One region of the Providencia hangzhouensis genome, then DNA from elsewhere that is predicted to be linked to it. Evidence: predicted binding sites of a transcription regulator. Region 1 holds the regulator's gene; the other holds the start of a gene.
The links. Region 1 encodes PhoB, which activates phosphate uptake and scavenging genes when phosphate is short. Its sites were predicted from a motif close to CTGTCATAAAACTGNCNNAT; they were not measured.

Region 1 (16,333 bases):
GGTTCGCGGAGCTGCTTGGTTGTTTTCGTCCTAATTTACGCTGTCGCGGTGTTGGCTTCATTCGGTTACTCGGGTCACATACTTGTGTATGCTCCCCGAGATACTCTCTTTTGCCGCCTTGCCTCAACTCGAATTATTTAGAAAAAATACTTGGTTTCTAATCAAATGAAAGTTCTTTAGGAAAAATACTTAATTTCTAATCAAATGAAAAATATGTATAAAACTAATGATTAAATAATCATCTTTTATTTCTTAAATTAAATTTAGATTAATTGAAAATAATTTGATGGATATATTTATAGAATAAAAAGGATAAGTAAAAATAAAGGTGCTTTCTTGGCTAAATAAAGCACAGAAATTTAAGTTAAATAAGTTTCTTTAATACTCAGTGATATAAATCACAGTTCTTTTTTTCCTACGAAAAATATTCACAACTCCTCAATGGAATAAGTTGAGTTAATTAAGGTGAATTTGTCATCATTAATTCATTTTTGTGAGCTATATAAAAATCAAGCTCAATAAAAAGATGAAAACCGTGATTTAGTCACAAAAAATGGTTACTGTTTGCAGTGTATTATCATTAAAAATTGACGTCATGCACATAGTGTAAAATTTTAACGCTAACTTTGTTGTTTATTTGTTCAATTTTACAGGGTAGGTACTCAGATTTGAGAGGCAATTTTCTCTCAATAATGGCAACTAAGGGGATTACATGAATAAAGTATTAAAACTTTCAACACTTGCTATGTTAGTCGCATTTAATGCGAACGCAGCAACAGTTGATTTACGCGTAATGGAAACATCGGATGTTCACAGCAACCTCATTGATTTTGACTATTATAGAGACAAGCCGACAGAGCAATTTGGTTACGTTCGTACCGCGACATTAATTAAAGCCGCTAAACAAGAAGCGACAAACTCAGTATTAGTGGACAACGGAGATTTAATCCAAGGTAGCCCATTAGCAGACTATATAGTAGGTGAAGGTTTAAAAGACGGTGAATCTCACCCTGCACATAAACTTTTAAATACTATGGGTTACACCGTAGGTAACTTCGGTAACCATGAGTTTAACTTTGGATTAGAATTCTTACATAAAGCTATTGATGGCGCAAAATTCCCATACATTAACGCTAATATTATTGATGCGAAAACGGGTAAAAACTACTTTAACCCATACATTATTGTAGATACACCGGTTAAAGATAGAGACGGTAAAACGCACACTATCAAGATTGGTTACATTGGTTTTGTTCCCCCACAAATTCTTATTTGGGATAAACCAAATTTAGAAGGCAAAGTTTTAGTTAATGACATTACTGAAACTGCGAAAAAATTTGTACCACAAATGAAAAAAGAAGGTGCGGATTTAGTTGTTGCTATTCCTCACTCTGGTTTTTCTCAAGAGCCATATAAAGCAATGGCTGAAAACTCAGTTTATTACCTCAGTGAAGTCCCAGGTATCGACGCTATCATGTTTGGCCACTCACACGGCGTGTTCCCTAGCAAAGATTTCAGCGATATCAAAGGTGTTGATATTGCAAAGGGAACAGTTAATGGTGTACCTGCGGTTATGCCAGGACAGTGGGGTGATCATTTAGGTGTGGTTGATTTAGTGGTCAATAATGATGATGGCGCGTGGAAAGTGGTTGATGCAACAGCTCATGCACGCCCTGTCTATGATAAACCAAATAAGAAAGCCTTGGTTGAGCGTGATGGCGACCTAGCAAAAATTATTGAACAAGAACACCAAGATACTCGTAAGTTTGTCGGAAAACATATCGGTAAAGCATCCGAAAATATGTACAGCTACTTAGCATTGGTTCAAAGCGACCCAACTGTACAAATCGTGAATGATGCTCAAATCGATTACACCAAAAACTTTATTCAAGGTGACCCTGACCTCGCAGATTTACCAGTTCTTGCAGCCGCAGCGCCATTTAAAGCGGGTGGACGTAAAAATTCACCGACTGAATTTATTGAAGTCGAAAAAGGTGATTTAACTTTCCGTAATGCTGCTGACTTATATTTATATCCAAATACATTAGTTGTAGTTAAAGCCACAGGTGCGGATGTCGTCGAGTGGTTAGAATGTTCAGCCGGGATGTTCAATCAAATCAACCCACAATCAACAGCACCACAAAGCTTATTGAATTGGAATGGTTTCAGAACTTATAATTTCGATACAATTAGTGGTGTAAATTACCAAATCGACCTGACTCAGCCAGCGAAATACGATGTTGATTGCCAAACAGTCAACAAAGATGCTAACCGAATCAAAAACGTAACCTACCAAGGTAAACCGATTGATCCAAAAGCAACTTTCTTAGTGGCAACGAATAACTACCGTGGCTACGGCGGTAAATTTGCTGGAACAGGTGATAATAATGTTGCATTTGCATCACCGGATGAAAACCGTTCTATTTTAGCGGCTTATATTGCTAAAGAGTCTAAAAATAAAGGACAAATTGCGACTAAAGCGGCTAATAATTGGTCATTCACTCCAATTAAAACAGACAAAAAACTGGATATTCGCTTTGAAACTGCACCAAGTGAAAAAGCAGCAAAATTCATCAAAGAGAATGCGCAGTATCCGATGAAACAAGTCGGTACTGATGATATTGGTTTCGCTATTTATCAAATAGATTTAACCGAGAAGTAATCTGAACACATTGATATCATTCAAGCCTACCTACGGGTGGGCTTTTTAGTGGCTAAATAATGTGTTTAAGAGGTACTTTTTAGAGGGGAAAATAGTGCTCGGAATATTAAGACAATTTTTACATTAAATATTCCGAGCAGTTATGATTAAGGTAACCATTATGGAGCTACTCATAAAAGACATTTAACATAGGTAACTTAGTGTGTTTATCATACTCAACTTTCACATATTCAGATTCTACCTTTTGGCCATTTTTTAAAGAACCAGTTATTGAAACATCTTTACCTTTTCGGTAACACGTAATATTCACTCGCTCTTTATGTTCAACCTTAACTGAACATTGTGGCTCATAGATATAACCTGTAAATGTAATTGTACCTCCTGATGAATTATTACTTGCATAGGTGAAAGAACAACTTGAAATGATTATAGCAACAACAGATGTTAGTAAAGATAAACCTTTCATAGTCCACCCCCCCTTAATAACACTTACACGATGGAACGTGTTTTTGTGCTCTCACTTTTAGTGTAGTTCAAATATCTATAATGCAAAACTAAAAATGAAAATATACTTAGAGTTTAGTAGGGTGATTGGCTAATGAATTGATAAATATCAACTTATGTAGTTGTCAAATTTCGCATGTTCAATTAATAGTCAGACGGTAACACGAGTGTAATAATAATAGTATAATTGTAAATATTTCTTTTTATTTCGATAAACTATTTTGAATAAATATGTTTTATTGAGGGTGCGGATTAATTTAGAATAAGTTATAAGTTAAAACTATGATCATCATTGGTGATGACATTGAATTATTCACCTTGATTATATCAAATAAATAAAATCCTCTCGTAAATATATTACGAGAGGATTATTTAAATTCTTAGTATTCTAGTTTATTTGAAAACTTTGAAACGAACATCGTCGTCCATAAAGTCTTTATCACCAGCGGGTGCATTAATCGAACCAAATACCATTTGAGCGCGTAATATCCAGTTAGCTGGTACATTCCATGTTGTTTGAACGTCATTATCAATCAGTGGATTGTAATGTTGCAAAGATGCACCGATATTTTCTTGTGATAATGCTGTCCAGACTGCAAATTGTGCGATACCACTGGCTTGTTCAGACCAAATTGGGAAATTATCCGCATATAAAGGGAATTGTTCTTGTAAACCTTTTACGATGTTTTCGTCTTCAAAAAACAGAATAGAACCAGCCCCTGCAGCAAAGCTATCAATTTTTTGTTCTGTTGAAGCGAAGGCTTGCTCAGGAACAATTTTACGCAGTGCTTCTTTAGTCATATTCCACAATTTTTTGTGTTCAGCACCAAATAAAATTACCACACGAGACGTTTGCGAGTTAAATGATGATGGTGAATGTTTAACTGCTTCTTTAATTAGTTTCGTGACGTGTTCTTCTGATACTGGTAAAGCATCGCCGAGGTTATAAATAGTACGACGATTTTTAATCATTTCGATAAATGCGTTAGACATTTTAGTCTCCTAGCTTTTCATTAGCGCACGGCATTTTATTGAATAAATCTTAGAAGCCGTAGTGTGTTTCAATGGTTATTACTATAACTTGGCGAATGAAAAATCATAGAAAAAAAATTTAACGATAAGGTTCAAATTTTTGCACTAAGTTAAGCTTTGCTTTTAATTTGTTTAAAATCAATATATTAAATATGTTTCTGGTGAGGTTTTATGATGGGAGATGACATTAATAGGCACAAATGAATAATATACATATAAAATAATTGAGCATAGAAAAAGAGAGAATAGATGGGGCATTAAAGAGCCTAGCAAGAGGCGTAATCCTGCTAGGCAAGAATGATAACTAGTTTTACTTAATTGAGTTCACTAACATTTTTGGTTATTTCGATTTTAGTTCCACCAAAATTATCAATGATGTACTTTCTTACCGCTTCAGTGTGGTACAGTTCTGCTAATTTGGCAAATTTAGGGTTATCCTTGTTATCTGTTTTAACAACTAATAAATTGATATTATTAATAATAGTCTCATCATTCTCTTCCCTAAATAACGAGTCAGTTAAAACGTTTAACCCGCCTTCTTGTGCAGCGGTATTACCTATGACTGCAATATCAACATCAGGCAATGCTCTTGGGCCATGAGCATATTTTATTTGCCTAAAAACTAAGTCCTTAGGGTTCGAGACAATATCATTAGTAGACCCTGTGGCTTGGTTAAAATTAGGTTTTAATGCAATTAACCCCGACTTTTCAAGTAATTTAAGTGCACGTATATGGTTGGCGGCATCATTGGGAATGGCAACGATAGATTGCTTAGGTAAATCAGCTAATTTTTTATGTTTTACCGAATATATGCCCATTGGCTCAAAGTAGGTGGTTGAGATCGCCGTTAATTGGTTATTATGATTTTTATTAAAATCTTTTAAAAACCTCCAAGATTGAAATGCATTAACATCAACATCTCCGTCAATGGTAGCGACGTTGAGTGTTATTCCATCGTCAATAATTTTGACATCAATATCGAGGTTGGCTTGTTTAGCTTCCGGTGATTGGGCAATAAATTTCCATATATCCGCATCACTACCGTGGCTGCCAATAATAATTTTTTGTGAAGTTACTTTTTGTGGTTCTGTAATTTCATTGGTGTCTTCTTCTTGGGAGCAAGCCACTAAGGCTGATAACGACAAGGACAATAACACTGCAGGTAGTTTTTTCATTTGATGATCTCTAATTGGTTTTGTTCTCGGTATCTAACCAAATAAAAATAACGCTTTATAAATAATATTTTTTTCGTATTTCTTATTTTCAGTTATATAAGATGTTAACTGTTACAAAAAGTTATATCGATATAGTTTTAAATTATTTTTAGTAATATCAGATGTGGTATTTAATCGAGTGATAAATATATCTTGAATTTTATTCATTATTTAAATAAATATTTTAGAAGGTCGATTAATATGTCTATAACACAATTACCCATTATTGATTTACAAGAACTCGAAAACCCTGAAACACGAGAGAATTTCTACAAAAAATTACGGTTTATTGCTAGAGAAATTGGTTTTTTTTATCTTGTTGGGCACAATATTCCTGTTGGTACACGTGAGCAACTATTAGCCACAACTAAACAATTTTTTGCCTTACCTCAAAGCGAAAAAGAAAGCATTTCGATGGAGCACTCAAAGCATTTTCGTGGGTATACAGCATCCACGGAAGAGAGCACTCGTAGCCAGCCGGATTACCGTGAACAGATTGATATTGGTGAAGAGTTACCTGCATTGCAACTTAATCAAGATGACCCTATCTGGTTTAATTTACACGGGCCAAACCAATGGCCGCAATCTTTACCTGAACTTAAATCTCAGGCACTTGCGTGGCAAAGTGAAATGCGAACCATTGCAGTAAAATTAATTAAAGCGTTTTTAGTTGCACTAGAATTACCTGAAAATAGTTTTGATAAAATTATTGCCGAGCCGGCACAACATTTATTAAAACTTATTCATTACCCGGCAAGAGAAAATAATAATGAAGGAGAGCAAGGCGTTGGCGCACATAAAGATGCGGGGATCTTAACCTTATTATGGCAGGACAATAGTGGAGGCCTACAAGTTGAAACAGATGTAGGCTGGATAGATGTTGAACCTTTGGAAAATGCATTTGTGGTAAATATTGGAGAAGTATTTGAATTAGCCACTAATGGCTATTTACGTGCGAATGTTCATCAAGTTGTTAGGCGTAAAAATAGTCATTCTCGTTATTCTATTGCTTATTTTATTACGCCAAATATTTTTGCAGAAGAAGTCCCATTATTAAATTTACCCCATTATTTAGCGCAACAAGCGTTAGGGCCTGATAGCGATCCATTGAATCCATTATTTACCAACCTCGGAAAAAATGTCATTAAAGGGCGCTTGCGCTCCCATTTAACGGTCACACGTCGCTTTTATCCTAAGGAATATGAGCAAATAATAAGTAATAATAATATTATCTGAGCAGTCGAGTCGTTAGAGATATGATGATAAACCATATTGGAGCTAAAAATGTCAGAACAGAGCTATAAAAAGGACTTACAAGGTAAAGAATTATCTCCAGAAACCTTAATGATGAGTTATGGCTATGACCCTAAGCTTTCAGAAGGGTCAATTAAGCCACCTGTTTTTCTGACATCCACATTTGTATTTAAAACCGCTCAGGAAGGGAAAGATTTTTTTAACTTAGTTAGTGGGCGCACACAAACGAGCGAAAACCATAAACAAGGATTGGTGTATTCACGTTTTAACCACCCAAATAGTGAGATTGTCGAAGACAGACTCGCCCTGTATGAGGGGGCAGAAAGCGCAGCGCTATTTTCTTCTGGTATGTCGGCAATTACAACGTGCTTAATGGCAGTATTGCAACCGGGTGATGTGTTACTCCATTCTCAGCCACTTTATGGTGGAACTGAAACCTTATTTTTAAACACGTTAGCCCGTTTTGGAATAACTTCGGTTCCTTTTCAAAATGGTTATGAGCAAGAATCTATTTTAGACGTTGCTAAACGTATCGAAAAAGGTAAAAAAGTCGCGGCTATCTATATTGAAACGCCGTCTAATCCATTGAATACACTTGTTGATATTGAATTAATTAGCCAAGTGGCAAAGCAGATATCGACGAACCAAAATGGACAAATTCCATTAGTCATTTGCGATAATACGTTGCTAGGGCCTGTATTTCAAAAGCCGTTGTCATTAGGCGCAGATTTAAGTGTGTACTCACTAACTAAATATGTGGGAGGGCATTCAGACCTAGTTGCGGGTGCTGTGGTTGGAAGTCAGGAGTTAGTCAAGAAAGTGAAGGCGCAACGTAATGCCATCGGTACACAGCTTGACCCCCATTCTAGCTGGATGTTAGGGCGGTCATTAGAAACATTACAGTTACGTATGGAAAGGGCAAATGAGAGTGCAAAAATATTGGCTGAATATCTCCATCAGCACCCTAAAGTCAGCAAAGTGCATTTTCCTGCTTTTTTTCCGGAAGGGAGTGTGGAACATCAAGTTTATCAAAAACAATGCACTGGTGCAGGCTCAACCTTCTCTATCAATGTGGGGAGTAATGAAGCGGATGCATTTCGTTTTCTAGACAACTTAGCTATCTTTAAATTAGCAGTTAGCTTAGGAGGGACTGAGTCGCTCGCCAGCCATCCGGCGTCCACAACCCATTCAGGTGTTGCTCAAAAGGTCCGGGAACATATTGGTATTAGTGATAATTTAGTGCGCTTATCAATTGGTATTGAAAATGTGAATGACCTTAAATATGCATTGGAACTAGCATTAGAGGCGATTTAATCATCAGGGTGGGCTTTCCCACCCTGAATAATCACAAAATTGCGTTAACTGATGCGGTATTGTGCGGGAAGTTCGCTAAAACCAAGTCCATTGCCTTTTTTCACTGCAATTTGTACGGGGATGCGCTCTTTCATTGCTTCCACATGGCTAATTACGCCAATAGTTTTGCCGGATGCATTCAAACTTTCTAATGCATCTAGGGCAATATCTAACGTTTCTGCATCTAAAGTCCCAAAACCTTCGTCTAAAAAGAGCGATTCCAATTGTGTACGGTGACTCACCATATCGGATAGCGCTAGGGCCAATGCTAAACTCACTAAAAAGCTTTCCCCGCCAGAAAGCGTTTTAATGTCTCTAATGCTATCTGCTTGCCAGCCATCAATAACTTGTAACTCAAGGTTTGCTTGGTGGCTACGCTGTAATAAATAACGGCCATGAAGTTTTTCAAGTTGTTGATTGGCTAAAGAAACTAAACAATCCAAAGTTAGGCCTTGTGCATAACGTCGGAATTTATCCCCTTCAGCGGAGCCGATAAGTAAACTGAGATAGCTCCAATCGTCATAACTTAATTGGCTTTTCTCTATTTCTTGCAGTAAATCTTGTTGCTGATGGCGCAGTTGCTTATCTGCACTGAGTTGGTTAATTATCTGGCCTTGCTTTTGGTTTATTTGCTTAATTTCTTCATCAAGTTGAGTGACTACTGTTTGTAATTGCGTTTCAGTAAGCGCCGAAAAATCAGCAATACGCTGTTGATTCAGTGCTTCAATCGCCTGTAGCCCCTCTTTATAACGTGTTTCACACTGAATACGAGCTTGGTTTATGCGCTGTTTTAGCTCTTCTAATTGTTGCTTTTCTTCGTGGCTTATTAACGCATCAAGAAAGGCTTGTTGATGGCTAAATGGGCTATCTGTAAGTGATTGAGTGAACAGGGTATTGGCTTGTTTTTGTGCCAGTTTTGTTTTTTCACTGGCGTCAATGAGCTCTTGATAGCTTCCATTCATTGAGGCGATGGCTTTATCAATCTCATTGAGTTGTTTACTTAATTGTTCCTGAGTTTGGAAAAGGATGGTTTGTTTATCATTCAATTGCTGAATGAATTGGCTGATAGCTAAACCAGAAAGCAGTGTTTTCCGTTGCGCTATTTTTTGCTCTAAACCTAACTCAATTTGTTTAAGTCGATTTTCTTCTTGTTCAATTTGTTGAGTGAGAATACGGAGTTGTGCTGACTCAACTTTTAATGTGGCATTATTGACTTCAATTTGTTGGCTAAGTGTTTGCGCCGCCATTTTTTGGTTATTAAAGCGCTCACTTCGCTGAGTAACTTCGCGAAACCATTCATCAAACTTATCTTTATCTGGCGCGCTTAAGTTAAATGGATCTAGGGTGGATTGCCATTGCTCTATTTGTATCTGTTTACGCTGTTGGAGCTGATTATGTTCTTTTTGGAGCTCATCAAGTTGTTGCGTTTGGTTTTTTAAACGCTCTTCGACTAATAACAGTTCTGATTGCAGCTGTGTAAAGCTAGCTTGTTGTTCATGTAAATGATGTTTGGCTTGCTGATATTCACGTTCTAGAGCCGCCATATCCGCCACTATTCTCTGTTGCGTAGCTAATTGATCCGTTAATTGATTAACTAAGAGGGTGACGGCTTGCTCATTTTGGGCTAACTCAGGAGTGAGTGCTTGCTCACATGCCTTTTGCCACTGTTGGTTAAAAGCATCGAATTGTTCATTGGTTTGCTGTTGTTGCTGTAAGTTTTCGTTCTGACGTTGTTTTTGTGTGTGAAGTTGTGATTCTAACTGAGCTTGTTGCTGTTTTAATTGGTCGAGTTTATCTGTTAGTTCAATGAGTTGTTGCTGCGTTTCATTGAGATGGATTGATTGATAATCGTTAACTGCAGGGTGCTCTGTTGCACCACATAATGGGCAGGGGTTACCTGCTATGAGTTGCTGGCGCTCATGCTCTAGGCTGACAATTTTTTGTTCTAATTGTAATTTATCATTGGTTAGTTTGACGCGTGGGGCTAACTCATTAATACGTGTCAGGGCAATGCTCAACTCTTTTTGCGTTGCAGTGATACTTTGTGCTAATTCAACATCTTTTTGAATTTCTTTCTGTTTTTGTGTTTGAGTATTAAGGCATTGAGATAATATTAGGGGTAATAACTTGGCATGCTGTAATCGAGCTTGTAGCTGTTCAATGTGTTGGTTGATGGTGTTAACATCATGTTTTTCTTGATTTTGTTTGTAGGTTTCTTCTTGTTTTTTGAATGCGACGGTGCTGCGCTCTAACTCGAGACGTTTTTGGGATAATTTTTCAGTTTGCAGCTGTTGTTGTCGCTGTAACTGTGCGACGCCATTTGAAAGTATTTGTTGTTTATTGTGCAAATTCGCCAGTTTGTCGGCTAATTCGAAAATAAAATAACCTTGTTGTTGCCAACTACCTATTTGGGAACTCAGTTCAGCGTCTTTTGGGTGCGCTTCTAGGAATTGGTTGTGTTTCTTTAACTCAATGTGAGCATTTTGGATCTGATTCTGTGTCTCATTAACTAAGTGTTGTTTTTGCTGAAGAGTTTTGTACTGTTGCTCAATTTGCTGCGTAATTTCAGACTGCTGCTGTTTCAATTGTGCAATTTGGTTATCCAGAGGCCTGACAGTTTCATCAATCAATTGATGTTGTTGTTTGGCGAAATCAAGGTGTTGTTGATACTCGGATTGTGATTTCAACAACTTCTCTTGCAGTGGGGCACGTTCAGCTTGCTGAGTTTGCAAGCTAAGTTGCAAACGTTGTTGTTTATTCGTGTATTCAGTGAGTTGTAGTTGCAGGCGTTCAACTTCCTGCCACAACGGACGAAGAGATTCTGCCGGAGCGCTGTCCGCCAACCGTTTCAACTGAGGCTGAGCAGCTTGGAACTCAAGCTCGTTTTTTTTAAGCTCATCATCAAGTGATTGCATGCGCTGGGTGAGTTGGTGATATTGTTGCCACCAATTAACCCCTTGTTGGTGGCGAGCACGCTGTTGCTTGGTTTGAGTCTCTTGTTCAAGTAAATGGTTTTGTTGTGCCAATAACTCTTGATGTTCTGCTTCAGTGAGTAAATTAATGCTTTGCGCTTTCGCTTTTAGCAAATCTAAGTCAATTTTAGCTTGCTTGTGTTGATTAAAAACATAAATTGAAATTTGGCTATAAATTTCAGTGCCTGTAATTTCTTCAAGTAAATCAGCGCGTTCTTTCTCTGAAGCATTTAAAAACGCAGCAAAATCACCTTGAGAGAGTAAAATTGATTTAGTAAAACGCTCATAATCAAGCCCAGTTATTTGTGCTACTAATTCCTTTATCTCTGTGATTTTTACGGTCAATATTTTACCATCAGTAACCGTTGCAAGTTCCGCCTTAGGCTGTTGTAAATTGCCGTCAGGTTTTCCTCCTGCTCGTCTTTGGCTCCAAAAGGCACGATAAGCTTTGCCTTTGACCTCAAACTCCACCTCCGCAAGGCATTCCCCAGTGTGGCGAGTCATCAGTTCATTTTGTGCGTTAGAAATGGTTTTTAAACGCGGTGTTCGGTGATAAAGCGCGAGGCAAATTGCATCCAATAAAGTGGTTTTTCCTGCACCTGTGGCACCTGTAATGGCAAATAGCCCATTGCTAGCAAATGGCTCTTCAGTGAAATCAATTTTCCATTCACCTCTAAGGGAGTTAATATTTTTTAAACGTAAACTTAAAATCTTCATATTAACTTTCCTTGCTCATTTGTAATGCGTCATAAGATTGTTGAAATAACTGCACTAGGCGCTGTTCACGCTCAGGATCTTCTAATGACTCTTGGGCAAGGCGACGTAAAAAAACGTCTTCTACGGTGAGTTCACTCAATGTTTCATTGGCCAAGGTTTGGTTTTGTCCCTGTATTTGCTTGCGTGCACGGCGTAGTATCACGATTTCGACAGGGAGGTCTTGTGTCAACGCTTCAATACGTTGTTGGATATCAGCGAGGTAATCTTGTGAAGCGACTTCAATATCAAGCCAAACCGGTTTATCACCTTGGTAATCTTTCCATATCTCTAATTGCTGTTCTATTTGGCTTAAGGATCCTTTAATGCTTTGTAATGGCTGAATAATGGGGATTTTCAAGGGGGTAATTTGAGTTAATTCACTTCCAGTGAATTCAATAAGGCAGACACTTTTTTGTTGCGCTGTTTCGTCAAAACTTAATGCAATAGGTGAACCGCAGTAGCGAATATTTTCTTGTCCTCCAATCACTTGGGGGCGATGAATATGGCCAAGGGCAATATAGTCAGCAGGGGGAAAGGCCCCAGAAGGAAACGCATCTAACGTACCAATATAAATGTCTCTCACAGAGTCAGTTAAGGCTGCGCCGACAACGGTTAAATGGCCAGTTGCAATAATTGGGATATCCAACCCTAAAGCGGCTCGTTGTTCTAGTGCGAGTTGGTAGCTGGCTTGGTAATGATCATGAATAGCGCTTTGTAGTGAGCGTTGTTTCTCTTCAATATCTTGCCCTGCGATACTCAGTTGAATATCCCGAGGACGTAAAAAAGGAATGGCACAAACTAAGCCGATAGGTTGTGTTTGTTTATTCACTAAGGTAATAACATGCGGCTCACTTCCAGACGTAATGACTTGTGTATTCAAGTAACGAAGTAGAGCACTTGACTCATTGAGTACAGAAACAGAGTCGTGATTACCGCTTAAAATAACCAGTTGGCAACCTGTTTTTTGTAAGTCGACAATAAATTTGTTGTACAGCTCACGTGCATAGCTCGGTGGTGAACCTGTATCAAATATATCACCTGCAACGATGACGGCATCAACATGGTGTAGTTCTACTTGCTCAACTAGCCAATTTAAGAAATGTTGGTGCTCAGGCGCACGGCTTTTGGTAAAAAAATACTGACCAAGGTGCCAGTCTGAGGTATGAATAATGCGCATGAGTTATCAATTCCTATCATCAATAATGAGCATGAACGTTCGATAATGAGAGTATACCTGATCCATATAATGGGTGAGGGGTGTTTGTGACTTTATTACCATGTTGCGGAAATATTTCACTTAAATGACATTTAACCGTTAAAATAAAGATTAATATGCGTTTTACCCATTGATATTCATAATTCTGTCATAAAAGTGACGCATAATGCTTTCACATTTTAAATGTCTTCTTAATTTTACAGGAACAATCATGGCAAGACGCATTCTAGTTGTTGAAGATGAAGCGCCCATCCGAGAAATGGTTTGTTTTGTATTAGAACAGAATGGTTTTCAGCCTATTGAAGCTGATGATTATGACAGTGCGATTGCACAACTCGTTGACCCGCTACCCGACCTCGTCCTACTGGATTGGATGATCCCAGGGGGCTCCGGTATCCAAGTAATTAAACATATGAAGCGTGATAGCGCAACACGTGACGTTCCTGTCATGATGTTAACTGCACGAGGAGAAGAAGAAGACCGCGTAAAAGGTTTGGAAGTTGGCGCGGATGACTATCTTATCAAGCCATTTTCACCGAAGGAATTAATTGCTCGGGTAAAGGCAATTTTACGTCGTATTTCACCAATGGCGACGGAAGATATTATTGAAATGAATGGGTTAACATTAGACCCTACCTCTCATCGTGTGACCAGCAATGACATCCCTATTGATATGGGGCCAACTGAATATAAATTACTACATTTTTTCATGACTCACCCTGAACGCGTATATAGTAGAGAACAGCTACTAAATTATGTCTGGGGAGCCAATGTGTATGTTGAGGATAGAACCGTTGACGTGCATATTCGGCGGTTAAGAAAGGCACTAGAGACGGAAGGTCATGATAAAATGGTACAAACTGTACGTGGTACAGGTTATCGTTTTTCTATCCGTTATTAAAACCCACAAAGGGAGAGGCATGCGTGCTTGAACGTTTATCGATTAAGCAGCTGATTTGGGGGCTGTTTTTATTTATCTTACCCGCCCTTATTTTATCGGTTTTTATTGGCCACCTAGCGTGGCTATTAGTGATATCGCTACTTGCTGCACTGATATGGCATGGGTATAACCTGCTCAAGCTTTCTTACTGGTTATGGCTAGATAAAAGTATGTTGCCCCCTGAAGGGCGAGGTGGGTGGGAACCCATTTTTTATGGTATCTACCAGATGCAGCAACGTAATCGAAAACGCCGCCGTGAATTAGGCCAGTTAATTAAACGGTTTCGTAGTGGTGCAGAATCACTACCTGATGCAGTGGTAATGATGACAACCGAAGGGAATATCTTCTGGTGTAATCGCCATGCGCAGGCTTTGCTTGGCTTTCGTTGGCCTGAAGATAATGGTCAACATATTTTTAATTTACTACGTTATCCTGATTTTAGCCGTTACTTCACCATCAAACGTTATGACCAAGCGCTGACTATCGAGCTCAATAGTGGTGAAATCGTTGAGTTTCGTATCTTGCCATATACCGAAGGGCAGTTATTGATGGTTGCGCGAGATGTGACAGAAAAACGTCGTTTGGAAAAGGCGCGTAGGGACTTTTTTGCGAATGTGAGCCATGAATTACGGACTCCCCTCACTGTCATTCAAGGTTACCTAGAGGTTATGGATGACCAAGAAAACGTGACTGCGGTCAATAAAAAAGCACTGCATGTTATGCAAGAGCAAACGCACCGCATGGATAACTTAGTTAAGCAGCTTTTGCAGCTATCACGCATCGAAATTGCCCCTCAAATTAACCTTGATGAGCAAGTGAATATCCCTGTCATTCTCAAAATGATTGAGCAAGAAGCGCTTAGTTTAAGCCAAGGGCGTCATCAATTTGAATTTCATGTTGATGAAAAATTGCGTGTTCATGGTAATGAAGAGCAATTACGTAGTGCAGTGGCGAACTTAGTCTATAACGCGATCAGCCATACGCCTGAAGGCACCAAAATTTGGGTTGATTGGCAGAGAAGCGGGCAAGGGGCGCGTTTTAGTGTGAGAGATAACGGGCAAGGGATACCCGCAGAGCATATCCCTCGTTTAACCGAACGTTTTTATCGAGTAGATAAAGCACGTTCCCGCCAAGGCGGTGGAGGTACTGGCCTTGGGTTAGCTATTGTTAAACATGCATTACAACATCATAGTAGTCAGTTGGTGGTGACGAGCCAGTTAGGTAAAGGGAGTGAGTTTTCATTTACGTTACCAACAGTACTAATTGTTGATGATAAAAAACTTAAAAATGGGTAAATAATTCCACTTTATTAATATAATCAAAATATTAATAAAGTGGATTATTTCTATTCACCAATCCATATGCATATTCAATTCAATATTCATATATTTAATGCTTATAATTGCTGTCACATTAATTATATATTCTGTTAAATAATCAATTCTAATCACTAGAAAAAGATGAGTTGTTCATTTTTCGAACAAAGCATATAACGAGTATTGGGATTTTGCTGAAAGTAATCACTAGTTCTGAAAATTAGTTTAGTTATTTATTCTTGTTTTTAGGTTTGCTATTGCCTTTTTGCCCTATAAAAGTTCTACTTGTTGTCAGTTATTGGCGAATTTTTCTGTTTTTTGACTTTTCATTTCGTGTGATACAGGCAAATATACTTTTTTATATTGTTAACAGTATGTTTATCAGAATTCTATCTCGCTATATATATTTCAAAGGGTTGCTAAGTGTAAACCCATAATTTTCTATTTTGTCACTTAAAAATAACATAATATGGCTCATCGTTTATCATCAAGAGATATCATCGCATTAGGCTTTATGACTTTTGCGTTATTCGTCGGGGCAGGAAACATTATCTTTCCCCCTATGGTTGGTTTGCAGGCAGGGGAACAAGTTTGGACTGCGGCACTAGGGTTTTTGGTTACTGGTGTGGGTTTACCTGTTTTGACGGTTATTGCGCTGGCTAAAGTGGGTGGGGGTATTGAAGCGCTCAGTACGCCTGTCGGCAAAACTGCAGGGCTACTATTGGCGGTTGTTGCTTATTTGTCGGTAGGGCCTCTATTCGCAACGCCAAGAACGGCAACTGTATCTTATAAAGTCGGTATCGCACCATTATTCGGTGGTGAGTCCGATATGCTATTACTGATCTACAGCGTGGTTTACTTCGTTCTAGTTATTGGTATTTCATTATACCCAGGAAAACTGCTCGATAGCGTTGGGCACATTTTAGCGCCTGTAAAAATGCTAGCTTTGGCTATTTTGGGTATTGCGGCTGTCATGTGGCCTGCGGGTGATCCGATTCCGTCAACAATAGAATATCGTGAGATGGCTTTCTCGAACGGCTTTATCAATGGTTATCTGACAATGGATACCCTCGGTGCGATGGTATTTGGTATCGTTATTGTTAATGCGGCGCGT
Region 2 (16,333 bases), 110 kb from region 1:
TTAACGAATATGCACGTTGTAAACCAGCCTGCTCGCCCATATGAACGGTAATGTGACTGCCTGCGCTAAAAGGCATTAGCGCGCCCTCTTGTGCAACAAACTCGAACATTTTAATATTTGGGCTAATTTGCTCAATTCGACTGACATTGACTGCAATTTTTTGTTGGTTCATCACAGTGCCCCTCTCATCATTCAATATCTAAACACAGATACTTAGTACTTAAATAATCCTCAATACCATATCGAGAGCCTTCTTTTCCTAAACCTGATTGTTTCACTCCACCAAAGGGAGCAACTTCATTAGAAATTAAGCCTGTATTGATACCGACCATGCCACTTTGTAGTTTTTCAGCTACACGATATACACGACTCACATCACGAGAAAAGAAATAAGCCGCTAAGCCATAAATCGTATTATTGGCGCGAGTAATCACTTCATTTTCATCACTAAAACGAATCAATGTTGCAATGGGGCCAAAAATTTCCTCATGAACAATCTTCATTGAGTCATCAACATCAACAAGGACTTTTGGATTAAAGAAATTGCCATACTCCGCTACTTCATTACCTAAGGTTAATTGGCGTGCACCTTTCGCTAGTGCATCCTGTAATAGCTCATTCATACCATCAATAGCACGTGTCGTTATCATAGGCCCAATATCAATTCCCGCTTTAAGGCCATTACCGACTTGCAATTTGGCGACTTCTGCAACGAACTTGGTCTGAAATTCATCGAAAATCGTATCTTGAATATAAAAACGGTTCACACAAACACAGGTTTGCCCACCATTGCGAAATTTGGCTTGAACCGCACTTTTTACCGCTTTATCGATATCAGAATCATCAAAAACAATAAAAGGCGCATTTCCTCCCAGTTCGAGTGATGTTTTCTTAATCGTCGATGCGCACTGCTCAGATAGAACTCGGCCAACTTGCGTTGAACCGGTGAACGAAAATTTACTGATAAGCTCATGTTTAGTTAGACGTTCGCCTAGAACACGAGAGTCCCCAGTAATGACGTTAAATATTCCAGCAGGAATGCCCGCTTCATCTGCTAACTGTGCTAAGGCAAGCGCCGTAAAAGGCGTTTCTGTTGCAGGCTTAATGATGATACTACAACCTGCGGCCAGTGCTGGTGCTGCTTTACGGGTGATCATCGCTGCGGGGAAATTCCACGGAGTAATCGCACTACACACACCGATCGGTTGTTTAATCGTTGAAATGCGGTTACTTCCCACTGTTTGCGGGATGGTTTCCCCATAAACACGTTTCCCCTCTTCCGCAAACCATTCAATAAAGGAAGCGGCATAGCGAATTTCACCTTTTGCCTCATTCAGTGGCTTACCTTGCTCGAGCGTCATTAAACGCCCAAGATCATCAACATGGGCTTCAATCAGCTCAAACCAGCGGCGTAGAATGATAGAACGCGCTTTAGCAGTCAGCTTACTCCAACCTTCCATTGCAGAATGAGCATATTCAATCGCCTCATCCACTTGTGTTGCAGACAGGCTGGGGATCGTTCCCAGCACAGATTGGTCAAAAGGATTAGTCACAGGGATTTTTTTATCTGAATCAACCCATTGCCCATTGATGTAACATAACTGACGAAATAGTGCAGGGTGAGTTAAATGATGCATTTGTGACTTCTCCTTTTATTTTTATAATAAATAACGTGATTACTCAGTGTGCGCACCAGCGACGATTTTATGGAAATGGGCAACGCCGTGCTCGCTGATCCCGCTACGTTGCCTATCTGCCATAATGCGGCCTTGGCCACGATAACCCCGTGAGCGTAATCCTTTTTGTACACTTTCTACCAAGCGCAGATCTTCTGGGCGGAATACGGTGCGATACCATTCCACTAAGTTTTTCTGATATTCGGTCAGTTCTTCATTGAGGAAATAAATATCATAGTGCTGCAAGGTTTCCCCTGCGTTCACTGGAAACTCATAAATTACCGTCATGAAATCCCCGCCTGGAGGCATATTGAACATGGTACTTGGCCAAATCCAAAAACCAAAGAAACGTGGATCTAAAACAGATTCATCAAACTGATAGGAGGATTCAGAGGGTTTTGCCTTGCCAATTTGAACAGTCCAATTATCCAATAATTGGTGTTCGTATACGTTGACATCCACGGAACTGGCGAAACTCACATGATTGGTTGGGCAGTGATAACATTCAATATAGTTATCAACGATAGTTTTCCAATTAGCAGGAGTATGGCTAACAAAACGCGCTGCCAATTTTAAATCGCTAATGACTCCACAAGCTTCTTGCATTTTTTCGGCTAAGCCAGGAAGTTGCTCTTCAATAGGCTGAGGATCACCTACAGTCATATTTACATAGATAAACCCTGCATGTTCAATAACATGGAAGCTACTTAATGACATTGCATCGGCTTCAAAATTATTTACATTTTCACAATTAGTCGCATGTGCTAATTGGCCATCTAGCTTGAATGCCCACGCGTGGTAAGGGCAAGTAATCACATTTTTGACTTTGCCACTTTCACCGCTGATCAACTGGTGTCCACGGTGTGGACATACATTATAAAAACCACGTAATACATCATCACGACCACGAACAATCACAAGGCTTTCGCCAATGAGCTCACGAGTGATATAGGAATTTTTTTCTTTTACTTCACTAACATGAGCGACACAAACCCATGAATTAGCAAATATTTTTTCTTTTTCATACTCAAAAACATCATTAGACGTGTAATAACGCGCAGGGATTGTCCATGCGTTATCAATATCAAGGTGATCATTAATCGAAATGACTTTAGCTGCATTGCTCATAATTGCCCTCACTTATGTAAACTTATAGTTAACATCTTTTTTAGGAATGTTAATGCAGATCGCATTAATGATCAAATGAAATATTGATAATTTTTTAACCAAAAACGATTAAATTAATAATAACAATCAGTTAAACCAATCACCCTTAACTCACCTGTTAATAATTGGTTAATTTCTTGTTGACTGCACAATCTTTGCATGGCTATTCTTTGTAAACCAAAAGTAGCATCTAATAAAAAAGTATCCTTAAAACACAACGAGTATTCCCTGCAAGCCAACTCTCATAAAAGAAAAATAAGTGAGCAACTGGAGAAGAGGTATGATGAATAACAAAAAATCCGTATTTTACGTGTCGCTAGCTTTTAGCCTAGCGTTAATCAGTTTTGGTGCATTTATTCCTGATAAGCTGGAAGCTTTTTCAAATTCCGCCTTAAGTTTTATCTATAACAATCTAGGTTGGTTTATTCTAGGTTCCGTTTTTATCTTTTTCAGCTTCTGTATGTTTCTTGGTTTTTCCAAATTTGGTCACATACGCCTTGGCGATGATAATGACAAACCGGAATACCGTACAGTCACTTGGATTGCGATGTTATTCAGTGCCTCAATTGGTATAAGTTTGATGTTCTGGGGGGTAGCAGAGCCTGTTTCCTATTATATCAGCCCGCCGATTGGCCAAGGTTCAACAGAACAGTCTGCTAAAGCAGCCATGCAATATGTCTATCTGCATTGGGGGGTTTCTGCATGGGCCTGTTATGCGCTTGTCGGTGTAGCTTTAGGCTATTTCCAATTTAGAAAAAAACTACCATCTTCACTCAGCTCTGTTTTCTATCCATTGATTGGGGATCGGATCTACGGCTCTGTCGGGAAATGGATCAATATATTGGTGATGTTATCCGTCGTCATTGGTATCGCCACATCATTAGGCTTTGGTACACTACAAGTTAACAGTGGTATGAATTACTTATGGGGATTGCCCATTAGTATTTATGTACAAATTGGTTTGATTGCTATTATTACTGTTGTTTATATTGCTTCGACGATTTCCGGGTTACAAGGGGCAATAAAACACCTATCAAACTTAAATATCATACTTGCTCTCGGATTAATGGCATTTATCTTTCTATCTGGCCCAACCCAAACTATCTTAAAAGTTTTATTCCAAGGTATTGGTGATTACGTCCAAAATTTTGTCAGTATGTCATTTCGTACTGAACCCTATAATGACGGTACTTGGATTGCTAACTGGACACTGTTTTACTTTGGTTGGTGGATAGCATGGGCACCGTTAGTTGGCAGCTTTGTGGCTCGTATTTCAAAAGGAAGAACAATCAAAGAATTTATGATTGGCGCAGTATTTATTCCTGTATTAAGTGCTTTTGCATGGTTTGCAGTTATGGGCGGTTCTGCCATCCATTTAATTCAAAACTTAGGGCAAACCGCACTAGCAGATGCTGTAAAAACCGATGTCACATCTGCACTGTTTAAGTTCTTAGATTATTTCCCTGCATCGACATTTATTAGTGTCTTAGCTATTGCCTTGGTACTGATTTTCTTTATCACATCAGCTAACTCGGCGGTATTTGTACTGGGAATGGTCAGTGAAAATGGGAACCCAAATCCGTCTCATGTCACTAAAACCATTTGGGGTGTCATTATTGCAGCAATCGCGATCGTACTAATTATGACCGGCGGATTATCTGGTTTGCAATCTGCACTGGTCGCCATGGCTGTACCGTTATCCATCATGATGCTAATTATGTGTTATTCCACATATAAAGGCCTCAATGAAGAAGTTAACGCACAAGCTGCGGCAAAAAAAGAGTTAAAAGATAATATCCAACTAATTAATAAACCTATTCTTCCTGAAATTGAAAAATAGTCGTCCATAAAAGCACAAAACCCCAATATGTTATGACACATATTGGGGTTTTAATTATATTAATAATAAATTATTCGTTACTTAAATTTATTCATCAGAAAATAGAGTCAAAGCAAGTACTAAAGCATCTTCTCGGCCTTTTTTAGCAGGGTAGTAATCTTTACGTACCGTCACTTGGTGAAAACCTAACTTATCGTATAGATGCAAAGCAGATGTATTTGATTCCCTCACTTCTAGCCATAACGTGAGAATGCCTTTCTTTACAAGTTCTTCGATGAGCTGTTCTAGCAACAAACGGCCATAGCCTTTCCCTTGGTAATCAGGGTGTATGGCAATATTAAACAAAGTCGCTTCATCAAGAACACACTGTGTTATTGCATAACCAATAATCTGATTATTAACGGATATTTTTATGTTATGGTACTTTTCCCCTTGGTTCCCATAAAAAACTCGCTCAGTCCATGGAAAATCATGGCTTAACTTTTCAATTAAGTAAGCAGTTGCGAGATCAGATTGCTTTAGTGTTGAAATTTTCATCATATTGATAAATTTGTTTCCATAGTGCCCGTTTAGCGCTATAGCTTGTACTTAGCTCAGACAAAACAGGTGAAGTAAACATGACTTTTGAACCTTCAGGCTGGATTTCATCACCTAATACCCAACATGGTGTTATTATTGGTGTTGGGATTAAACCTAATTGCTCTGAATTGACACAAACCACATCGTCCTGTGCAATATTCATGGAAAGAAAAATATCTTTTAGCAATTGGCTATTTAAATCAAGGTTCTCATCAGTAATAATAATAAGCTTAGTCGACGCTGGGATCCTTACACCACGTTCACCACGTAACACGGCAGGATTTCTCACCATCCATTGAGTGATCCCCATTTGTTCTAAAAGCCTGTCACGTCGTGTCATTTGATTTTCCAGTCGCAATTTTACAACCACATCTTATCAAAGGGGATTAATAGCGCCAACAGAGCAATGCTATTTCTCTTATCTTTGGTAAGATGGTCATCGGTTTTTTTATTATTTTAGGAGATTGACAGAATATGTCATTACTGACACCTGCCAGCGAAGTTATTCAACGCCATCTCGAACATTTTACAGATCGTCATGTCATTTTGGCTGGTGACATTCAGGATGAACTCGCTGCAACCTTAGAAGCAGCTAGTGTTCGTGTCATCACCAACCAGTATCATCACTGGCAACGCTTACAACCGTTAATGGGCGATATGGCGTTATTCTCTGCCACAACACCCGCGGAATTTATCCAGCCTTGCGATACTCTCATTTATTTTTGGCAAAAAAACAAGCAAGAAGCCTGTTTCCAACTCGATGACCTCTGTACTCACCTCGCTGCGGGTAGCCAAATTTTTATCGTTGGCGAAAACCGTAGTGGTGTTAAAAGCGCCGAATCCATTATGGAAGGGATCGCTAGCTTACAAAAAATTGACTCAGCACGCCGCTGTGGCTTGTACTATGGTGAATTAGAACAACCGACAACCTTTGATATTGCTCGCTGGTGGCGTCATTATCAGATTGATAATGTTAAAATTAACGCACTGCCAGGGGTATTTAGCCATAATGAGCTTGATATCGGTAGTGATCTACTGTTATCAACGCTAACTGATCCAATGAGCGGCGATCTGCTTGATCTAGCTTGTGGTAATGGGGTGATCGCCGCAGTTCTCGGCTCGCAAAACCCAGAGCTAAAACTCACCTTAAGTGATGTGAGTGCGTCTGCGCTAGATTCCGCTGCATCCACTCTTGAGGCAAACAAACTGGCTGGCGAAGTCATCGCGAGTGATGCTTACTCAGATATTAACGATAAATTTGATTGGATTATTTCTAACCCTCCATTCCATGATGGCCTAAACACCAGTTATCGTGCGGTTGAAAATATGATTTACCAAGCCCCTAAATACCTGAAAAAAGGTGGCCGTTTGCGGATCGTCGCGAATGCTTTCTTACCGTACCCTGATTTACTCGATAAAGCATTTGGTAGCCATGAAGTACTTGCCAAAACGGGAAAATTCAAAGTTTACCAAGCGGTTAAGCGTTAATTTATTCGCGAATAAATTAGACTAAAGCACAATTTTTCATACAACTTAATGGCGGGTGAACCCTCACCGGCCATTTTTTCATCAATCAAAAATACTACATAAAAAAATTATTGACGTTCGTCGAAATTAGCCTAAAATCCGCACCACATTATTGCTGGTTAAAAGCATTGATGAATCAAAGTTTAGTTAGGTATTGCGAGGGTGGCGGAATTGGTAGACGCGCTAGCTTCAGGTGTTAGTGTCCTATGGACGTGGGGGTTCAAGTCCCCCCTTTCGCACCACTAACTTTGGATAAATCACATTAATGTAGTATTGATGTGACAGTAGTATTGATGTGACAGTATTGCGAGGGTGGCGGAATTGGTAGACGCGCTAGCTTCAGGTGTTAGTGTCCTTCGGACGTGGGGGTTCAAGTCCCCCCTTTCGCACCACTGGTCAGTCATTTTTTTATAACATCTTGCCCTTTTGACCTTCTCTGTAATGCTAACACTGCCTTATCTGACTATTTACTATAAGACAATAGTAAATCATTTGAATAAACCGTTATATTGAATACCATTCAATTATCAATATCTTTCGATACCACTTTCTTCTGTTCTATTTAATTATTAATTAGATTATAGAGCTACCGTTGTAGTACAAAGGCCATCATAAAACATGCAAGTGAAATCACAGCTGGGATAATCAATAAACGACGAGAACCGCGATTAAATAACATCCCTGCAGTTGCTACCATCATGATAATCATAATGATTTTTAGATTATCTAAGCCCATATTATTGAGTACATAAGCAATGCTCAACAATATCACAGCAAAGACTCCCCAAAGGCCAGCGCCTATACGCTTTAAACCTGTGGTTTTTGATATGCTAGTTGGCATAGTGACCTCAACACTCTTAAATGATAATGATTATCAATAATATCTAGTTTTTAGTAAATTTCAATGCTTTTTTTATTCCACTCCCTATAAATTAACACTTATTTTACAAAATAAAAACTTACGAAAATAGATAAATAAAATGAATATCTTCGGGCTCTAATGCAAATAATTCAGGATCAGGCTGTGCAATTAAGGTGCAGCCTAGGTGTTGATAAAAATGCACTGTATTTTCTGAAGGCGTCGCAGAAATATATAAGCCCTTTGCCCCTTTTTGCATCGCTATTTCAGCGCATTGTTGGAATAACATCCCTGCTAAACCTTGGCCACGGTACGAGTGGCTCACATGCAGGAAAGATAATTGCAGTAAATTTTTTTGCTCACCGCGCCACACATTATCTAAACTTGCGGCAGCAATTAGCTTGCCCTGCTCAAAAACCCCAAGAAATATCGCCCCTTGGTCATAACCTTCCAACAAATGAGGGGTATAGGCTTCAGGTTCACCTTCTGGCCAACCTTTCATATCAAACCGTTGTTTGGATAGCACCAATTCGCCATTTTGATACAGATAAAGGTTTTCAATTAATTCAGTGCGGTCGATAGACCAAACAGATGGGATTTCATCTCGTTGTAGTTCGCGAACTTCTCTCATTATGCCATTCTCATTATTTGTGCCTATGAAGAAGCACATTTATTGTTATCAGATGATTCAATTTCTCAAGATAACGGATAAAAAAAGAAGTGCAAATATTTAGTAAGTTTATTGAGGAACGGTTGAAAAATAAGAAGAAAATATACTAGAAAATAAAAAAATCCCCCGCAACATCCTATTGCGGAGAATTTTCACTACAGGGTTGGTTTATTGCTTCAATCCCATTGCATCGCGCATGGTAAAGAACAAATCAGTTTGGTCAGTTAGACCCATTACATTTGCCGCATGTGGGCCATAAGCCGCCACACGTAACTGAGCACCGGTGTGCTCTTGAGAATCATCTTCTTCAGAGTTACCGTAATTTACCACCATCACAGAGCCGTCTTTAGTAATCAACGCTTGCGTTAAGCCCGTTGATTTTGTTCCTTCTGGAATAATTTGGCTTGAATGTGAATGGTCAGCAGTCACGATAACTAATGTATCACCATGTTTTTTAGCGAAATCTAAGCCGACTTGTACAGCTTGGTCGAGAGCAACAGTTTCACCAATTTGGCCACATGGGTTTGCTTTATGGTCTTGCTTATCGATAGAGGCACTTTCAACCTGCAAAAAGAAACCATTTGGATTGACTTCTAACAGCTCAATCGCTTTTTTCGTCATTTGAGCCAATGTTGGTGCATTAGGGTCTAACTTCGCATTCGGTTTACATTCCAATGGCGCATTGTTGATATTACCGTAGTGAACCGCTTTCGGGCCTTCCCATGCAACGGTCATGTTACCATCATGGAATAAGCCCAGAACGGGTTTATCTTGATTTGCAACTTTGATGCTGTCTAATGACTTAGCATCACGCACAATATTATACCCACGCTCAATCGCCTGTTGCTCCAACGTTTTACCTTTGTAGTCACCCGCCTTTGCTTCTTGTTTGAAGCTCTTAGCGCCACCACCAAGCGTGACATCAGGACGAGTTACCAACAGTTGTTCTGAAATTGAACCACGACCGCCATTTTCTAGCGCGTTAGCCGCACATTTTTCTGTTGTTTCCTCAGGGCCATAACATTTACGCGCACTCACATGCGAAAATTGCGCAGCAGGCGTTGCATCTTGAATCTCGGAAGTTGTGACGTTACCCGTCGCTTTACCATTACGTTTAGCTATCTCAATTAATGTTTCATGGTCATTACCAAATACATCAATCCCTAATGCACCATTGTAGGTTTTCACACCGGAAGACCACGCGGTGGCAGACGCCGCAGAGTCAGTTACATAGTCGGGTTTTTGTGTTTTTTTATCTAACGCATAATGGGTATATTGGCCAGTGATTGGCAGGGCATCAATACCTTTAAAGAACCCTGAAGCGCCTTCTGCATAGTTACGAGCAACAGTAATCTCAGAGTCACCCATACCATCACCAATAAATAAAATCACATTTTTGGCTTGGCCATTGTGAAGTGCGGCTTTCATGATATCAGTTTGCTCTGTCGCTAAACGACGCGCACCACCAAATTTGGTGATATCACCTTGCGCTGCACGATTTTCTGACACCGCATCATTTTTATCAGCCGCGTAGGCAGGGACTGTACTCCCCAAAATTAAAGTACTTACCGTGACAGCTAAAAGGGATTTCATAAAATTACCAGTCATAACTGTTTCCTTGCCAATCAATAATGAAAAGAGAAGATGTATATTTCAAATAATGAAAGGCATGCTAAAGGAGCCAGATGACAGTTGAATGACGCTTTTATGGCGAAATGAAGACGTTAGTCATAAATGTAAAAAAGCAGCTAAATATAAGCTGCTTTTTGTGAATGAGCGTTAGGGCTATTTACCATTGTGACGCAAGTTGGTTTGTTCCCTCATAAAGCGTTTCACACCAAGAAACGTAGTCGTGCCCGCTAGGGAGTTCAATGGCATCAACTTGATAACCTTTATGTTTTAGAACATCGAATAACCGGTAGTGGTTTTGAATAATTCCCCCCCAACTACCACGTTGTTCAAAAAGGCCAGCCTCAAGGAAAAAACGGATCGGTTGTGTTGGCATCATTTCGATTTCACGAATCAACCATTCAGGGTCTTTATCCTTCGGAGCCCACCAATAAGATCCTGACATGCTAATGACATTACCGAAAATTTCAGGATGCTGTAACGCATTCCATGTCGCCCCAAGCCCTCCATAACTGGAACCCGCAATAATCGTATGGCTTGCAGGTGCTTGAATTCCCATTTCCGCGAGTTGGGGCATAAGTTCATCCGCCAGCAACTTAGGAAAGGCATCATTAGGAGGAAGCTCATCACCACGACGCGCTGAATTGATGCTATCCACAAATACAATATTCATAGCAGGAAAATTCCCCTGATTTATCCACTTATCAAAAAATTTCTCCATCTGATAGTCTTTCAGGTAAATTTGTCCATCTAATAACACCAATAGCGCCGGAGCTTCCATTGGTATATTAGGCTGATAAACCGTTATTTTTCTTTCGTTTTTTAATACCTGGCTCGTCAACGTAAATGTCTCTAAACGGCCTTTAATCTGCCTGTTTTCTACATCAGGGAAGTGACATTGGCGTATGTTCGGTACCAATGATAACAACGAAAAACGGTTATATTTATCTACGCGTTGCGAAGGAATAACATGAGAATTATAAGGATCAGACTGCGCTGTGACTAAAATCGCTTTACGTTGAGCAAAGCCGCCCTCAGGCACAGAAGGTATATCCGGTGCAATTTTATATTGTGATAACGTATCATTAGGAATGATAAAAGAACGATACCAAATATCCGTTCCCGCCAAGTGGGCCATTCTTTCGTGATTACCTGACGGCGCCCCTAGAATATAGGCATTTGCTTTCGCGCCACGCCAAAGAAATGTCACGCGTTTTTGTCGATTTGAAAACGCTTCAACCAGAGGGGTTCCTTGCGCGGCGACAGCTTGCCAAAATGCGCTTGTATCACCATTTTGATAATGTTCATCAAGCAAACTTTGTAGCATCGGGCTAATAGGTTCATTATCTTTTTTAATGGCTAAAGGCTGGTACTGGCTGATGTCAAACTTTAATTGCCAAGGTTTACCCGGCTCACCATTCAACACTAGATAATAAACCCCATTTTCTGATACTACATAATCCGCGCTATGGGGCTCTTGTACTGAACCATACTCTTGCAATGCACGCACTGGCTGCTTATTGGAATCCAATAACAGGACCTTGGAAAGACCTTCACCACGTTGTTTTATAAAATCTTGCTGTGATACTTCAAAAGATAAGCAACTATGACCTTCGCTATCATGCACCCCTTCAGCAAAGGAAAGCTCAGATAAACGTATGCAGTCAGAATGCGTTGCCATTGCAGCAGATGACAACAACATACAACCTAAAAGAGGCAAAGATTTCACATCAAATTCCAGCAAGTCAATTGATAATAATTATTACTATCAAAAAACTCTTTTAAACTCAATGGCTCACAGCACGTTTTTCCATCAGTTGGTTAATTAACTGCAGCGCACTCAATAAATAATAACGTTGTTTTTGTATTAATCTCAAATAACGACGAGTCGCTGGGATGCGGCTCACCATTTCTGATGCCGTATAAGGCTCTATTTCACAACGCCAACGGCCACTGCTAAACTCTATCTTGCAATGATTAAATTCCAGCTCTTCTAATGTTTGCCGAATAACGGGGTATTCATTCAACCACTCGATAACTTTATGACCATCCATTTGTTTCGATACGAAATGGATATGTTTTTTCTTTATACTCCCACGGGTTTTTACTTCAATTGTTGCATTGATATCATTAGTACACTGGCCAGATACCGCAAAGCGGCTATATACGATAAAAGCGAGAAACAATTTTCTTGGTCGCTCAGTTACCTCAATGGTTAGCTCAGGCTGAGGCTGTACAAGGAGCACTCCGGGTGCTCCCCACTCACATGTATAAGGCGCCATGTCCTTTTCAACACGGTTAAGTGTCAATCCTGTTTGATATCCGGCAGGCAAACGTTGCTGAGTGAGCTTACCGATTCTTTCCCACAAAGATGGTTTAGGCGAGGTTACGTAATGGCTCAAGTTGGCCTCCTTCCATTTCTTCATCAGCAAAGGAATTCGATAAAACGGATTCAACATCTACAGGTTTAAATGGGTTAACTTTCTGTACGAAAACAGTCCAAATTAATGCATATCCTGCTGTTAAACCTAACATAATGGCAAAGGGAATATAGACATCCGACTTATTCATGCCAGGAGGAGTGATATACACAATAGCTAAAATAATTCCGACACTCGAAATAATTTGCGGTATAGGGAAAAAAGGCGAACGATAGGCACGATGTAAGTCAGGTCGACGAATGCGCAATAACACCACTGAAATCGTTACCAACAAGTAAGCCGTCCCCCAAGAACACACCGCCGCCAGTACCAATGGAATAATACGGTCAAGGTCACCTTGAATAGCAAAAGCATGCAAACATGGGATCATCACGGCGACTAAAATACCGAATACCGGGGTTTTGAAACGCGGGTGTAAATAAGCAAAAATGCGTGGTAATGCCCCATCAAGCGCCATTCCATAAAGAATACGAGGTACCGCTGCCATTAACGTATTAATGGTTGCTCCACCAGCCAATAATAATGCGACACCTATCCAATACTTCCCAAACTCGCCCATGACAATTTCAGCGAATGCAGGGATTGCCATCGGTGTTTCAAGTAAGCGTGTGCCTGTTTGCGGGTCAACGACCACATTTTCCACTTGGTTCGCTAGAGCTGCACCGAATAACACCATACAGAGTGCGACGCAGAATAAACCCGTGGTCATCGCGCGAGGGATCACCTTGGCAGAATTTTTAATTTCAGGCGCCATTGGAGTAACAAGTTCACAACCAACAAACATAAACATTGCCATCCCCACAAAACTAAGGATGAGCGTTGGATCCGTATTAAGTGGCTGACCGAACCAGCCGTCCATATCGACATGAAACGGCAACATCAAACCGCTCACACTAAAAATCACTAACGTAGACCACATGGCGAATGTCAGTACAACCTCGACCTTACCAAAGGCCTCAATACCAAATGCATTTAAAATCCCAAACGTGACAACTAATCCCACGCCGACCATCCAAGATGAATTACTGGTCTCTAGGACAGTATTGAGATGCTCAAAGTTAACGAGCGCCATAATTCCTGAAAGGATCGTTTCGGCAGTTCCTGCAAACACATGCACAATCAAATAAGCCGAAAGTGCGCCAGTTATCGCCCAAAAACGCCCCATTCCACACGATATATAGTCATATACCGACCCTGAAGTTGGTAGAATAGCCGCAGCCTCCGAAAATGTGGTTAGCTGAGCTTGCATCATAATGAAGCTGAATAACACCGCTAGGGCGAATGTATCACCACCAATACCGAATCCACTCGTAACGGTTAAAATAACGGGGCTAGCCATAATCAAGCCGGCAGAACTCGCCAATGTGGTCGGAAAGCCAACTTTCCCTTTTTCTAAATGTGTCGACAATTTTGAGGATAAATTCATTTTACATCCCTCTCACTCTCTACCCAGTCATGAATGTGAATTTTTTGTAAAAACAAAGTAACTACATATCCACTATAGAAATAAGCCTAAACAGGCTGCTATCGTCCTAAAGAACGATACCTAGAGAGAGGGGAAATAAAATGCAACTCGCGAAAAGTACCCATATTTTGAAGGGCAAAAAAAATAATCAAAGTAATATCAATATGTAGCAAATAAATCACTCATTAATATATTAATAAATAACTCCCTAAAGATACCAAAAAGCACCAAATCAATATTTATGGGGTTTTCATCAGTTTTAAATACTGTAATCAACTTCACGTTATTAATATGTTTATTTTATGTTAACTTCATTAAGAGGCATGATAATAATTCGATTAATACGCAAGGGAATATGATGACTTCACCATTATTCGAGCCTCATCAACAAACATTAATTGATTGCTGCCTAAATACCATTGCTCATATTATTCCGGTTTCCGCATTGGTGTATTACCTCGTGAATGATCATTGCCAGCCAGATAACTACGTTCTTCATGGGATCTCAGCAAAAATGCACGAAGAATATCTCACTTATTTTCACCAATTAGACCCTTTGCACCCTGACCATTTTCGCAGTGATGACTTACGCTTAGTGAGAATGGATTCTGAAATACGCCAGCAAAATCAGGCTTTTTTCCATGATTTTATGCAGCCAAATAACATGGCTGATATGGCAGAAATATTTATTCGCCGTAAAAATAAAATTATTGCGGGGATTTCGGTGCTGCGAGACAGCCCATTTAGCCAGCAAGAAATCATGCGATTAAATGCTATCTTGCCTGTCGCTGAACTAATGACATTCGATGTGTTACCCGACTCGCTAGTGTCTTATACCCCTAAAGAACAAGAAATCATCCATTTAGTACGGGAAGGCGCAAGTAATAAGCGAATTGCATTATTATTGGGAGTTTCACTATCAACAGTGAAAACCCACTTACGCAATATCTTCACTAAAGCGAATGTGACGAACCGAACCGAGCTTGTATCATCAGGGTTTATCATTCGCCAAGAAAAGCTCTAATTTGTTTAACGACCACCTACGGCATCTATTTTCATCGCTTTCTCGACAATTAATCATTATCCACCTTCTTCATAACTCACGCTTTTACTTTTCCTGTATTGAAATACAAAAAAAACCGGCACGATGGCCGGGAAATGTTGATTAATTAAATATAAATCGAACACTAATAACGCACCATGACAGATTTTAACTCTGTGTAATACTCAATAAAGGCGCTACCAAATTCACGGCCAATACCCGATGACTTAACACCACCAAATGGGACTGCTGGGTCAAGGAAGGTATGCATATTCACCCATACGGTTCCCGCTTCAATGCGCGAAATCATACGCATCGCTTTACTGAGATCATTTGTCCATAAACTCGCAGCTAAACCAAATGGAGTGCTATTCATCATCTCAATAAGTTCTTCTTCATCATCGTAGCTTAAGAAAGTCCCTATTGGCCCAAATGTTTCCTCTTTCATCAATACATCATTTGGGCTATTAGCACGAATAATGGTTGGAGGCACAAAATACCCAGCACCTGCAATGGGCTGACCACCATAAATAATTTCACTGCCATCTTGGCGAGCTTTTTCAAATAGACCTAAGATTTTTTCATAATGCGCTTTATTTGCCAACGGCCCCATTTCGGTTGTTTCATCTAATGGAGAACCCACTTTCATCGCAGACAAACGCGTTTTTAGTTCTGCTAGTACTTCATCCATCAATTTAGAGGGAATATAGAACCGCTCAGCAGCCGCACAAATTTGTCCTTGATTTAGATATCCCGCTTCAATAATCCCATTAACAATTTTTTCAACCGGTAGGTCAGCTAAGAATGCAGCGCCGTTTTTCCCACCAAGTTCAAGTGTGACTCGGGTTAATTTACCTTCCATCGCTGAGCGCCCTACCGCCAGACCTGTTGGTACTGAACCCGTAAATGTCACTTTAGAACAAAGTGAATGATGAATCAGTGCAGGCCCAACTTCACGACCACCACCATTCACGATATTAATTACACCGTCAGGTACCCCTGCCTCTTTTGCTAATTCCACCACCCTTAGCATAGTTAGCGGGGTAAATTCACTTGGTTTCAACACAATCGTGCAACCGCATGTTAAAGCGGCAGCTAATTTCCAAATGGAAATCATGATCGAAAAATTCCAAGGAATGATACCGGCGACAACGCCAACGGGTTCACGCTGAGTAAATGCAGAATATTTCTCACCATTAAAAGAAGGCAATGAGACATTCAATGTCTCTCCACTGATTTTTGTCGCCCAACCGGCAAAATAACGCAAGAACTGGGCAGATGAGCCCACTTCAAGAAAACGAGATAATTGAATGGTTTTACCTGAACATAACGTCTCTAGCTGGGCTAATTCTTCAAGGTGTTTTTCAAGTAGATCAGCAAGGCGGTTTAAGCAATTCCCTCTTTCCATTGGTGTGGTATTTGCCCAAACCCCTTTAAA

Region 2: a site for PhoB is predicted at 10,002-10,021, ahead of phoA (alkaline phosphatase). Genes of this name have one in related genera too.

What each region holds. Positions count from the first base shown of each region.
Region 1 is NZ_CP135052.1:784,516-800,848, forward strand. It holds gene mak (fructokinase) at 1-34, shown strand, start outside; gene PZ638_RS03345 (bifunctional 2',3'-cyclic-nucleotide 2'-phosphodiesterase/3'-nucleotidase) at 713-2,662, shown strand; gene PZ638_RS03350 (type 1 fimbrial protein) at 2,829-3,128, opposite strand; gene PZ638_RS03355 (nitroreductase family protein) at 3,560-4,159, opposite strand; gene PZ638_RS03360 (MetQ/NlpA family ABC transporter substrate-binding protein) at 4,513-5,373, opposite strand; gene PZ638_RS03365 (isopenicillin N synthase family dioxygenase) at 5,614-6,648, shown strand; gene PZ638_RS03370 (cystathionine gamma-synthase family protein) at 6,697-7,980, shown strand; gene PZ638_RS03375 (AAA family ATPase) at 8,025-11,708, opposite strand; gene sbcD (exonuclease subunit SbcD) at 11,710-12,924, opposite strand; gene phoB (phosphate regulon transcriptional regulator PhoB) at 13,175-13,864, shown strand; gene phoR (phosphate regulon sensor histidine kinase PhoR) at 13,888-15,198, shown strand; gene brnQ (branched-chain amino acid transport system II carrier protein) at 15,689-16,333, shown strand, end outside.
Region 2 is NZ_CP135052.1:671,406-687,738, reverse strand. It holds gene PZ638_RS02940 (PDR/VanB family oxidoreductase) at 1-172, opposite strand, end outside; gene PZ638_RS02935 (NAD-dependent succinate-semialdehyde dehydrogenase) at 189-1,637, opposite strand; gene PZ638_RS02930 (aromatic ring-hydroxylating oxygenase subunit alpha) at 1,677-2,804, opposite strand; gene PZ638_RS02925 (BCCT family transporter) at 3,124-4,683, shown strand; gene rimI (ribosomal protein S18-alanine N-acetyltransferase) at 4,771-5,223, opposite strand; gene PZ638_RS02915 (DNA polymerase III subunit psi) at 5,192-5,602, opposite strand; gene rsmC (16S rRNA (guanine(1207)-N(2))-methyltransferase RsmC) at 5,737-6,750, shown strand; tRNA gene PZ638_RS02905 (tRNA-Leu) at 6,946-7,031, shown strand; tRNA gene PZ638_RS02900 (tRNA-Leu) at 7,096-7,181, shown strand; gene PZ638_RS02895 (DUF1435 family protein) at 7,376-7,630, opposite strand; gene PZ638_RS02890 (GNAT family N-acetyltransferase) at 7,749-8,279, opposite strand; gene phoA (alkaline phosphatase) at 8,487-9,926, opposite strand; gene PZ638_RS02880 (alpha/beta hydrolase-fold protein) at 10,108-11,676, opposite strand; gene PZ638_RS02875 (DUF3156 family protein) at 11,735-12,349, opposite strand; gene PZ638_RS02870 (APC family permease) at 12,324-13,814, opposite strand; gene PZ638_RS02865 (helix-turn-helix transcriptional regulator) at 14,212-14,877, shown strand; gene PZ638_RS02860 (aldehyde dehydrogenase family protein) at 15,041-16,333, opposite strand, start outside.